DNA from 2 places in the Acidovorax sp. GW821-FHT10E04 genome. Region 2 is predicted to be linked to the other one. Evidence: riboswitches for the same ligand, from Rfam matches in the RefSeq annotation. Region 2 holds a riboswitch; the other holds the start of a gene.
The links. A riboswitch is a leader RNA that binds a small molecule or an ion and turns the genes downstream of it on or off. The one in region 2 is predicted to bind glycine.

Region 1: it holds a riboswitch for glycine, as region 2 does, so the genes downstream of both, AC07OC_RS23425 (D-amino acid dehydrogenase) here and gcvT (glycine cleavage system aminomethyltransferase GcvT) in region 2, are expected to answer to the same signal.

What each region holds. Positions count from the first base shown of each region.
Region 1 covers NZ_JBWKMT010000008.1:161,112-165,276, forward strand. The annotation lists gene sorT (SorT family sulfite dehydrogenase catalytic subunit) at 1-734, shown strand, start outside; gene sorU (SorU family sulfite dehydrogenase c-type cytochrome subunit) at 875-1,180, shown strand; gene AC07OC_RS23425 (D-amino acid dehydrogenase) at 1,248-2,567, opposite strand; glycine riboswitch at 2,663-2,776, opposite strand; gene AC07OC_RS23430 (2-keto-4-pentenoate hydratase) at 2,992-3,774, shown strand; gene AC07OC_RS23435 (thrombospondin type 3 repeat-containing protein) at 3,814-4,165, opposite strand, start outside.
Region 2 covers NZ_JBWKMT010000001.1:1,011,052-1,015,216, reverse strand. The annotation lists gene gcvH (glycine cleavage system protein GcvH) at 55-429, opposite strand; gene gcvT (glycine cleavage system aminomethyltransferase GcvT) at 516-1,685, opposite strand; glycine riboswitch at 1,696-1,817, opposite strand; glycine riboswitch at 1,831-1,929, opposite strand; gene AC07OC_RS04600 (TRAP transporter large permease) at 1,960-3,255, opposite strand; gene AC07OC_RS04595 (TRAP transporter small permease) at 3,252-3,764, opposite strand; gene AC07OC_RS04590 (TRAP transporter substrate-binding protein) at 3,970-4,165, opposite strand, start outside.

The DNA of each region.
Region 1 (4,165 bases), on a different contig from region 2:
TGTGGAGCGGCGTGCCGCTGCGCAATGTGGTGGCGGCGCTGGGCGGGCTCGCCGATGGCGCGGCCTACCTCACGGGCACGGGGGGTGAGAAGCTGCCCGAGGGCGTGGACCCGCTGTCCGTGCTGGTGGAGCGCTCCGTGCCCATCAAGGCCACCGAGGACGCGCTGCTGGCCTGGGAAATGAATGGCGAGCCCATCTCGCTGGCGCACGGCGGCCCGCTGCGGCTGGTGGTGCCGGGCTACCAGGGCGTGAACAACATCAAGTACGTCAAGCGCGTGGCCTTCACCGGCGCACAGTCGCAGGCGCGCATCATGTCGCACGGCTACCGCATGTCGCCCCCCGGCTCCAAGGCCAGCCCCGACCAGCCGTCGGTGTGGGAGATGGGCGTCAAGTCCTGGATCAATGGCCCCCTGCCCGAGAAGGGCCCCCTCAAGGCCGGCCAGGTGCAGGTGCATGGCGTGGCCTTTGGCGGCACGCAGGCCATCAAGGGCGTGGAGGTCTCGGTGGACGGCGGCAAGACCTGGCAGGCCGCGCGGCTCATCGGCCCCGATCTGGGCAAGTTCGCGTGGCGCCAGTTCGTGCTGCCGGTCACGCTGGCGGCGGGCACGCACGTGCTGGCCAGCCGCGCCACCGATGCCGCAGGCAATGTGCAGGCCGAGCAGCGCGAGGAAAACCTGGGCGGCTACAACAACGCGAGCTGGCGCGACCATGCGGTCACGGTGACCGCAGCGTGACCGGGCGCCCCCCTGAGACGCTGCGCGCCTTCCCCCCTGGAGGGGAGCGCGCCCCCCGGACTGGCCGTGCCAGATCCGCGGTGGCACTGGTGCTGGGGCGCATCGGTTTCCAGCATTTGCGCGTGCCTGCGCTCGCGGCCATGTCGAGCGTGCTGCTGCTGTGGACGGGTGCCGGCTGGGCGGCGGATGCCGCCGAGCTGGCGCGGGGCAAGGAGCTGTTCATCAAGATCCAGCCTGCTTGCGCCGTGTGCCACACGCTGCAGGCCGCCGGTGCCGAGGGGCAGGTGGGCCCGGTGCTGGATGAGCTCAAGCCCGATGCGGGCCGCGTGCTGCGCGCGCTCAAGGCGGGCATCGGCGTGATGCCTTCGTATGCCGAACGCATGAGCGAGAAGGACATGCAGGCCGTGGCGCAGTTCGTGGCGCACGCCACGGGCGCTGCCAGGTAGGCCGGGCGCTGGCCCGTGGTGGCAGCGCCGCCTGCGCGGCGGTGCTGCAACCCCGCTGTGCTCCCGTTCAGGCCGTGGTGCGCGATGGCACCAGCGCCTTGTCGGGAGCGCACCCCTGCAGACCCTGGAATGCAAAGTCCACCTCGGGCACCCGGCCGCTCACGATGTCGGCCAGGGCCTTGCCCGAGCCGCAGGCGTGGGTCCAGCCCAGCGTGCCGTGGCCCGTGTTGAGGAAGAGGTTGGCCACCTTGGTGGCGCCGATCAGCGGCACGTTGCTGGGTGTGGCGGGGCGCAGGCCGGTCCAGAACTGGGCCTGGCTGGCATCGCCCGCGCCGGGGAACAGCTGCTCCACGCGGCGCACGATGGCGTCGCAGCGCACCTGGTTCAGGTGGCGGTCGTAGCCGTTCAATTCGGCCGTGCCGGCGATGCGCAGGCGGTCGCCACCCCGTTCGCTGGTGTAGCGCGAGAACACGAGCTTGAACTCGTCGTCCGTGAGGCTCACCTGGTGCGCCTTGCCCGCATCCTTGACCGGCATGGTCACCGAATAGCCCTTGGCCGGGTAGATAGGCAGCTGGATGCCCAGCGGCTGCGCGAGCAGTGGGCTGAACGAGCCCATGGCCAGCACAAACGCATCGCCGCGCACGCGCTCGAAGCGGCCTTCGGCATTGGTCACTTCCACGTGGTCGATGCGGCCACCTGCCTCGCGCAGCGCGGTGATGTGGTGGCCCATGCGGAACTGCACGCCCGCCTCTTCACACAGCTTGGCCAGCTCGCGTGTGAACTGGTTGGCGTCGCCGGATTCGTCTTCGGCCGTGTAGGTGGCTCCGGCCAGCTGCTGGCGGATATGGGCCAGGGCAGGCTCGATGCGCACGGCCTCGTCGGCGCTGATCACCTGGCGCTCGCAGCCCAGCGCGCGCATCTGTTCGGCCGGGCCCAGAGCGCCGTCGAATTCCTTTTGGTTGGTATAGAAGTGCAGGATGCCTTGTGTGCGCTGGTCGTACTGGATGCCGGTGGCCGCACGCAACTGCTGCAGCGTGTCGCGGCTGTAGGTGCCCAGGCGCACGATCTGCTCGATGTTGTGGCGCGTGCGCGCCGGCGTGCAGTTGCGCAAGAAGTCCAGGCCCCAGAGCCACTGCCGCATGTCGGCGCGCAGGCGGAACAGCAGTGGAGCATCCTCCTTGCCCAGCCACTGCAGCACCTTGAGCGGCGCGCTCGGGTTGGCCCAGGGCTCCGCGTGGCTCACCGAGATCTGGCCGCCGTTGGCGAAGCTGGTCTCGGCGCCGGGCGCACCCTGGCGGTCGATGACGGTCACCTCGTGGCCGCGCTGTTGCAGGAAATAAGCCGAAGTCACGCCGAGCAAGCCGGCGCCCAAAACGATCACGCGCATGATTTTCAAAGCCTTTCTGGGCTCTGGCGCTAGAACAACATGCGCTGGCAGCTATGAATTCAATAGCGTGCAGCTGGCGCATGAATGCCCAAGCTGCCGCTCCCCCTGTCCTTGGTACCTGAGAGATTCACCGCGCGGCCCACATGGCGCGCGGTTTGCTCCTTCGGTGCGCTTCGCGTTGCGCGAAGCGGCTCTCCAGACGGCTTTGATGAATGGTGCAGTACGGGACCTGAGCGTGTATGGGAGTTTGCGCCTTCGGTGAAGCGGGCGGGCCGCTGACTCTCCTGCGGGGGCCATTCTAGGAGCCCGCATCGCGCAAAAACCGCTTTGTCCGCGCTAATGAACCGCAATCGTTGCTGATGCTGCGGGCACGGGGTTGGCCATAATCCGCCGGAACCTTCGCCTTTCTCTGCAGGACGCCTTGATGCCCGATACCGCCTTTGATCCGCTGACCAGCGCGGCCGTGCTCACCATGGCCCGCCTGGGGCGCACGCCCCGTCCGCTCGACCTGCCCGCCGCATTGCGTCCCCAGAACGCTGCCCAGGCCTATGCCGTGCAGGACGCCGTGGTGCGCGAGCGCGGCGAGATCGCGGGCTGGAAGGTGGGCGCGGCGTCGCCGCAGGCGCTGCCTGCGCGGGCGGCCCTGGCGCGCGATTCGGTGTTTGCGATGGCCGGCGGGGGCGCGGTGCGCCTGTCCTGCGCGGGCTTCGCCGTGCTGGGTGTGGAGGCGGAACTGGTGTACGAACTGGGTGCCGATCTGCCTGCCCGTGCGCAGCCCTACAGCGAGGCCGAGGTGCTGTCCGCCGTGGCGTCGGTGCGGGCGGCCATCGAGGTCTGCGACACGCGTTACGCCGCCTGGGCGCAGCAAGGCGAGTGGAGCCGGCTGGCCGACCAGGCCTGCCATGGCGCACTCATCGTGGGGTCGGGAGCGGAGAGCGCGCAGTCGGTGCAGCCGATGCGGCAGCCCGTGGTGCTGTCGGTGAATGGCGCGCAGGCCGTGCGGCACGCTGGCTGGGGCAACCCGGCGGGCGATCCCTTGCGCCTGCTCGCCTGGCTGGCCAATGGCGGCGCGCACAGCCTGGGTGGGCTGCGCGCGGGACAGTGGGTGACCACCGGGTCCTGCACCGGCACCGTGATGGTGGCGCCGGGCACGGTGGTGGTGGCTGAGTTTCCCGGCCTGGGGCGCGCCGAACTTCACCTGGGCTGAACGGCGGCGCCCTGCGCGGCGCGCGCGCCGGGCGTGGGGTCAGTTGCGGCGCGGGTTGTCGGGCTGCTGGTCGCGTCGGTTCGGTACGCCGTCGCCGTCCCGGTCGCGGTCATGGCGGTTGGAGACGCCATCGCCGTCACGGTCCCAGCCGCCACGCTGAAACTCCCAGCGGCCTTCGCGTTCCACCCAGTGCGGCTGGCGATACTGGTGGCCGGCGCGGGCCTGCACCCAGTGGCCGCGCACCCATTGGTAGCGGTTGCCACGCCATTCCCAGTGGCCTTCTTCCCACACCTGGCCCCGGCGGGGGCGGGGCACGGCTTCATGGCGCGGGGGAGGGGGCGCGGGCCTCACCTGGTACTGCGTGGCGTGGTAGCTGCGCTCCGGCTGGCCC
Region 2 (4,165 bases):
CAAGGAAACACATTGGCCCGGCGGGGAGGCGCCGGGCCGCGGGGCATCGGAGGGTCAGGCGTTCTTGGCGAACTCGGCGTAGGCGGGTTCGTCCATGAGCGCATCGAACTGCAGCATGTCCGTCACATGGACCTTGAAGAACCAGCCGGCACCCATGGGATCGCTGTTGGCCAGCGAGGGGTCGGCGCGCAGTGCTTCGTTCACTTCGACGACTTCGCCGGTGACAGGCATGTACACGTCGGCCGCGGCCTTCACGGACTCGACCACGCCGGCCACGTCACCCTGGGTGAAGGTCGTGCCGACCTCGGGGAGGTCCACGAAGACCACGTCGCCCAGGGCGTCCTGGGCATGCAGCGTGATGCCCACGGTGGCGGCTTCGTGGTCGGAGATGTCGATCCACTCGTGGTCCTTGGAATACTTGATGGTCATGGGGGAAGCTCCAAAAAAAGGGGGGTAAACAGAAAAAGTGCCGATGCCAGCCGCCACTTTAGCCGGGCTGGGGCGGTTGCAGAGGGTCAGCCGCGGTGGTAGCGCGCGGGCGTGAACGGCATGGACACCACCTCCATGGGCACGGCCTTGCCGCGCACGATGGCGTTGACGCGCGTGCCGATGGCGGCAAAGGCTGGCGCCACGTAGCCCATGGCCACCGGCTTGTCCACGGTGGGCCCCAGCAGGCCGCTGGTCACTTCGCCGATCTTTTGACCGTCGGGGCCTTGCAGTTCGGTGTGCTCGCGCACGGGCACGCGTTCCAGCGCGACCAGGCCCACGCGCTTGCGCTGCAGGCTGGCGGGGTTGTCGATCTGCGACAGCACCTTGTCGGCACCGGGGAAGCCGCCCGCGCGCGCGCCGCCGGTGCGGCGCACCTTCTGGATGGCCCAGTTCAGCGCCGCCTCGGGCGGGGTGGTCGTGGTGTCGATGTCGTTGCCGTACAGGCACAGGCCGGCTTCCAGGCGCAGCGAGTTGCGGGCGCCCAGCCCGATGGGCTTGACCTCGGGCTGGGCCAGCAGCGCGCGCGCCAGGGTTTCGGCCTGGGACGCGGGCACCGAGATCTCGAAGCCGTCCTCCCCGGTGTAGCCGCTGCGGGTCACGAAGCAGTCGCAGCCCGCAATGGAAAAGTCGCCACCCGTCATGAATACCAGCTTTTCGACGCCGGGTGCCAGGCGCGCCAGGGCGGTGACTGCCTGCGGGCCTTGCAGCGCCAGCAGGGCGTGGTCGGGCATGGGGATGACGTCGCAGCGCTGGCCGATGCGTGCCTGGATGTGCGCGATGTCGCCTACCTTGCAGGCGCCGTTGACGATGACGAACAGGGTGTCATTGCCCTGATTGAAGAACATCAGGTCGTCGATGACCGTGCCTTCGTCGGTGAGCAGCAGGCCGTAGCGCTGCTTGCCCACGGGCAGGTCGATCACGTCGACGGGCATCAGGGTTTCGAACGCGGCAGCGGCGCCGGGGCCGACAAGCTTGAGCTGGCCCATGTGCGAGACGTCGAACAAACCCGCCGCGTTGCGCGTGTGCAGGTGCTCGGCCATCAGGCCGGCAGGGTACTGCACGGGCATGGAGTAACCCGCAAACGGCACCATGCGGGCGCCCAGCTCGGTGTGCAGGGCGTTGAGGGGGGTGGTCAGCAGCGGGGCGGTAGGGGTGGTCAAGGCGGACTCCGGGGCAAATGGTGGCCGCGGCCCCATGGGTCGCGGGATTTGCCCTGCTGTCCGCTTTACCTGAGAGATTCACCGCAGCGCCCTGGCTGGCCGCGCGGCTTGCTCCTTCGGTGGATGGGTGCCGTGCTGCACGGTCCATCTCTCTCCAGCAAGGGAACGCCCGCATCACTGCGGGCGGTTGCCAGTCCTTTTGCCTGAGCGTTCGGCTGCTGCCTGCGCCTTCGGCGGCCCCTTTCGTTGATGGGAAGGGGCTCTCTCCTGACGGCCGCCAGTATATCCGCTGGAAGAAGCCGCGCAGACGCTATTTGATGAACCCGAGCACCTTCGGCAGCCAGGTCGACAGCTGCGGGATGAAGGTCAGCACCACCAGCACCACGCCATGCGCCCACAGGAAGGGCACCAGCTCGCGCACCAGCTGCGACATCGGTACGCGCGAGACGTTGCAGGTGACGAACAGCAGCCCGCCCACGGGCGGCGTGATCATGCCCAGCGTGAGGTTGTAGATCACCACCATCGCGAAGTGGATGGGGTCGATTCCCAGCTTCACGGCCACGGGCGCGAGGATGGGCGCCAGCACCATCACGCCCGGCAGCGGCTCGATGAAGATGCCGAACAGCAGCAGGAAGATGTTCACGATGATGAGGAACATCCACGGCGAGAGGTTCATGCCCACCAGCCAGTCGGCCATCTGCTGCGGAATGCCCTCGATGGTCAGGATCCACGCGAACGCGGCCGACAGCCCGATGATGATCAGCACCGAGGCCGACAGCAGGGCCGAGCGTGCCAGGATGTCGGGCAGCGCCTTCCACTGCAGCGTGCGGTAGACGAACTTGCCGCACACCAGCGCATAGAACACCGCCACCACCGAGGCCTCGGTGGGCGTGAACCAGCCGGCGCGCATGCCGCCCAGGATCACCACCGGCAGCAAAATGGCGGGCAGCGCCTTCCAGGTGGTCTGCAGGATCTCGGCCAGCGGCGGCATCCGGCCGTCGCCCTTGTAGTTGCGCTTCTTGGAGACGTGGAAGTTCACGACGCACATGGCCACCGCGATCAGCAGGCCCGGCAACAGGCCGGCCACGAACAGCGCACCCACCGACACCGTTTCATCCTGCAGCGCATAGATGATCATGATGATGGACGGCGGGATGATGGGCCCGACGATGGCCGTCGAGGCCGTGAGAGCCGCCGCGTACGAACGGTCGTAGCCGGCCTTGTCCATCATGCGGATCAGCATCGACCCCGGCCCCGCCGCATCGGCCAGCGCCGAGCCCGAGATGCCCGAGAAGAAGGTCAGCGAGACCACGTTGGTGTAGCCCAGCCCGCCGCGCTTGTGGCCCACGAACTGCCCGGCAAACCTCAGCAGCACCTCGGTCAGCGAGCCGCCGCTCATGAGTTCGGCCGCGAGGATGAAGAAGGGCACGGCCATCAGTGGAAAGCTGTCGATGCCGGTGAAGGTTTCCTTGAGCAGCACCATCAGCGGGTAGCTCTCGGCCAGGATCAGCGTGGCCGCGGTGGCCAGGCCCAGCGCAAACGCCACGGGCACGCCCATGGCCAGGAACAGGCAGGCCGAAACGATGAGGATGATGGACGCGCTCATAGGGAGGCACTCGCATTCGCATCGAAGTGTTCATCGGCCGCAAAGTTGCGGTCGAGCACGTAGCCGCGCACGATGAACAAAAAGTGCACGATCAGCAGCACGCCGCCGATCAGCATGGCGCTGTAGATGTAGGCGAACGGGATCTGCGTCACGGCCGTCATCTGGAACATGGTGCGCTGCATGTACAGCCAGCCGTACCAGACCATGAAGCCGAAGAAGGCGAACAGCAAGGCCGCGACCACGGCACGCAGGGCGATGGCGCCCGCGCGGGGCAGGGCATCCTGCAGGTTCTCCACCGCGATGTGGCCGCCATAGCGCAGCACGGGGCCGGCGCCCAGGAAGGTCAGCCAGATCATCATGTGGCGCGACACCTCCTCGGCCCATTCGAGCGAGTTATGGGTGACGTAGCGCATCACCACGTTGGTGAAGATGATGATGGACATGGCCGCCAGCAGCAGGATCAATGCCCAGCGGTTGGCGGCCAGAAAATAGCGTTCGAAGGTTTTCACGGGACGGTATTGGACAAGGGCGTGCAGGGTCAAAGCAAAAGCGCCCGGCGCCTTGTGTGGGCCGGGCGATGCGGGGCGCGGGTCAAGAGCGGCCAACACAGCCCAGCGAAGCGGTCCTGGTAAGGCGTTGCGTCGCAGAGAGTACAACCAGTACGGCAAGACGCAACAACGACGCCAGGAGGGCTGTGTGAGTCGCTCAAAAGAGTTAACGAACGTCCTGGATCTTCTTGATGTTGTCGGCGCCGAACTCCTTGGCGTAGCCCACATAGGCGGGCTTGAGGGCTTCGCGGAAGGCCGCGCCGTCCACCGTCTTGGTGACCTTCATGCCTTGCTGCTCCAGCAGGGCGATGCCGTTGTTCTCGTCGTCGTTGACCTTCTTGCGCTGGGCCACCGAGGCGCTC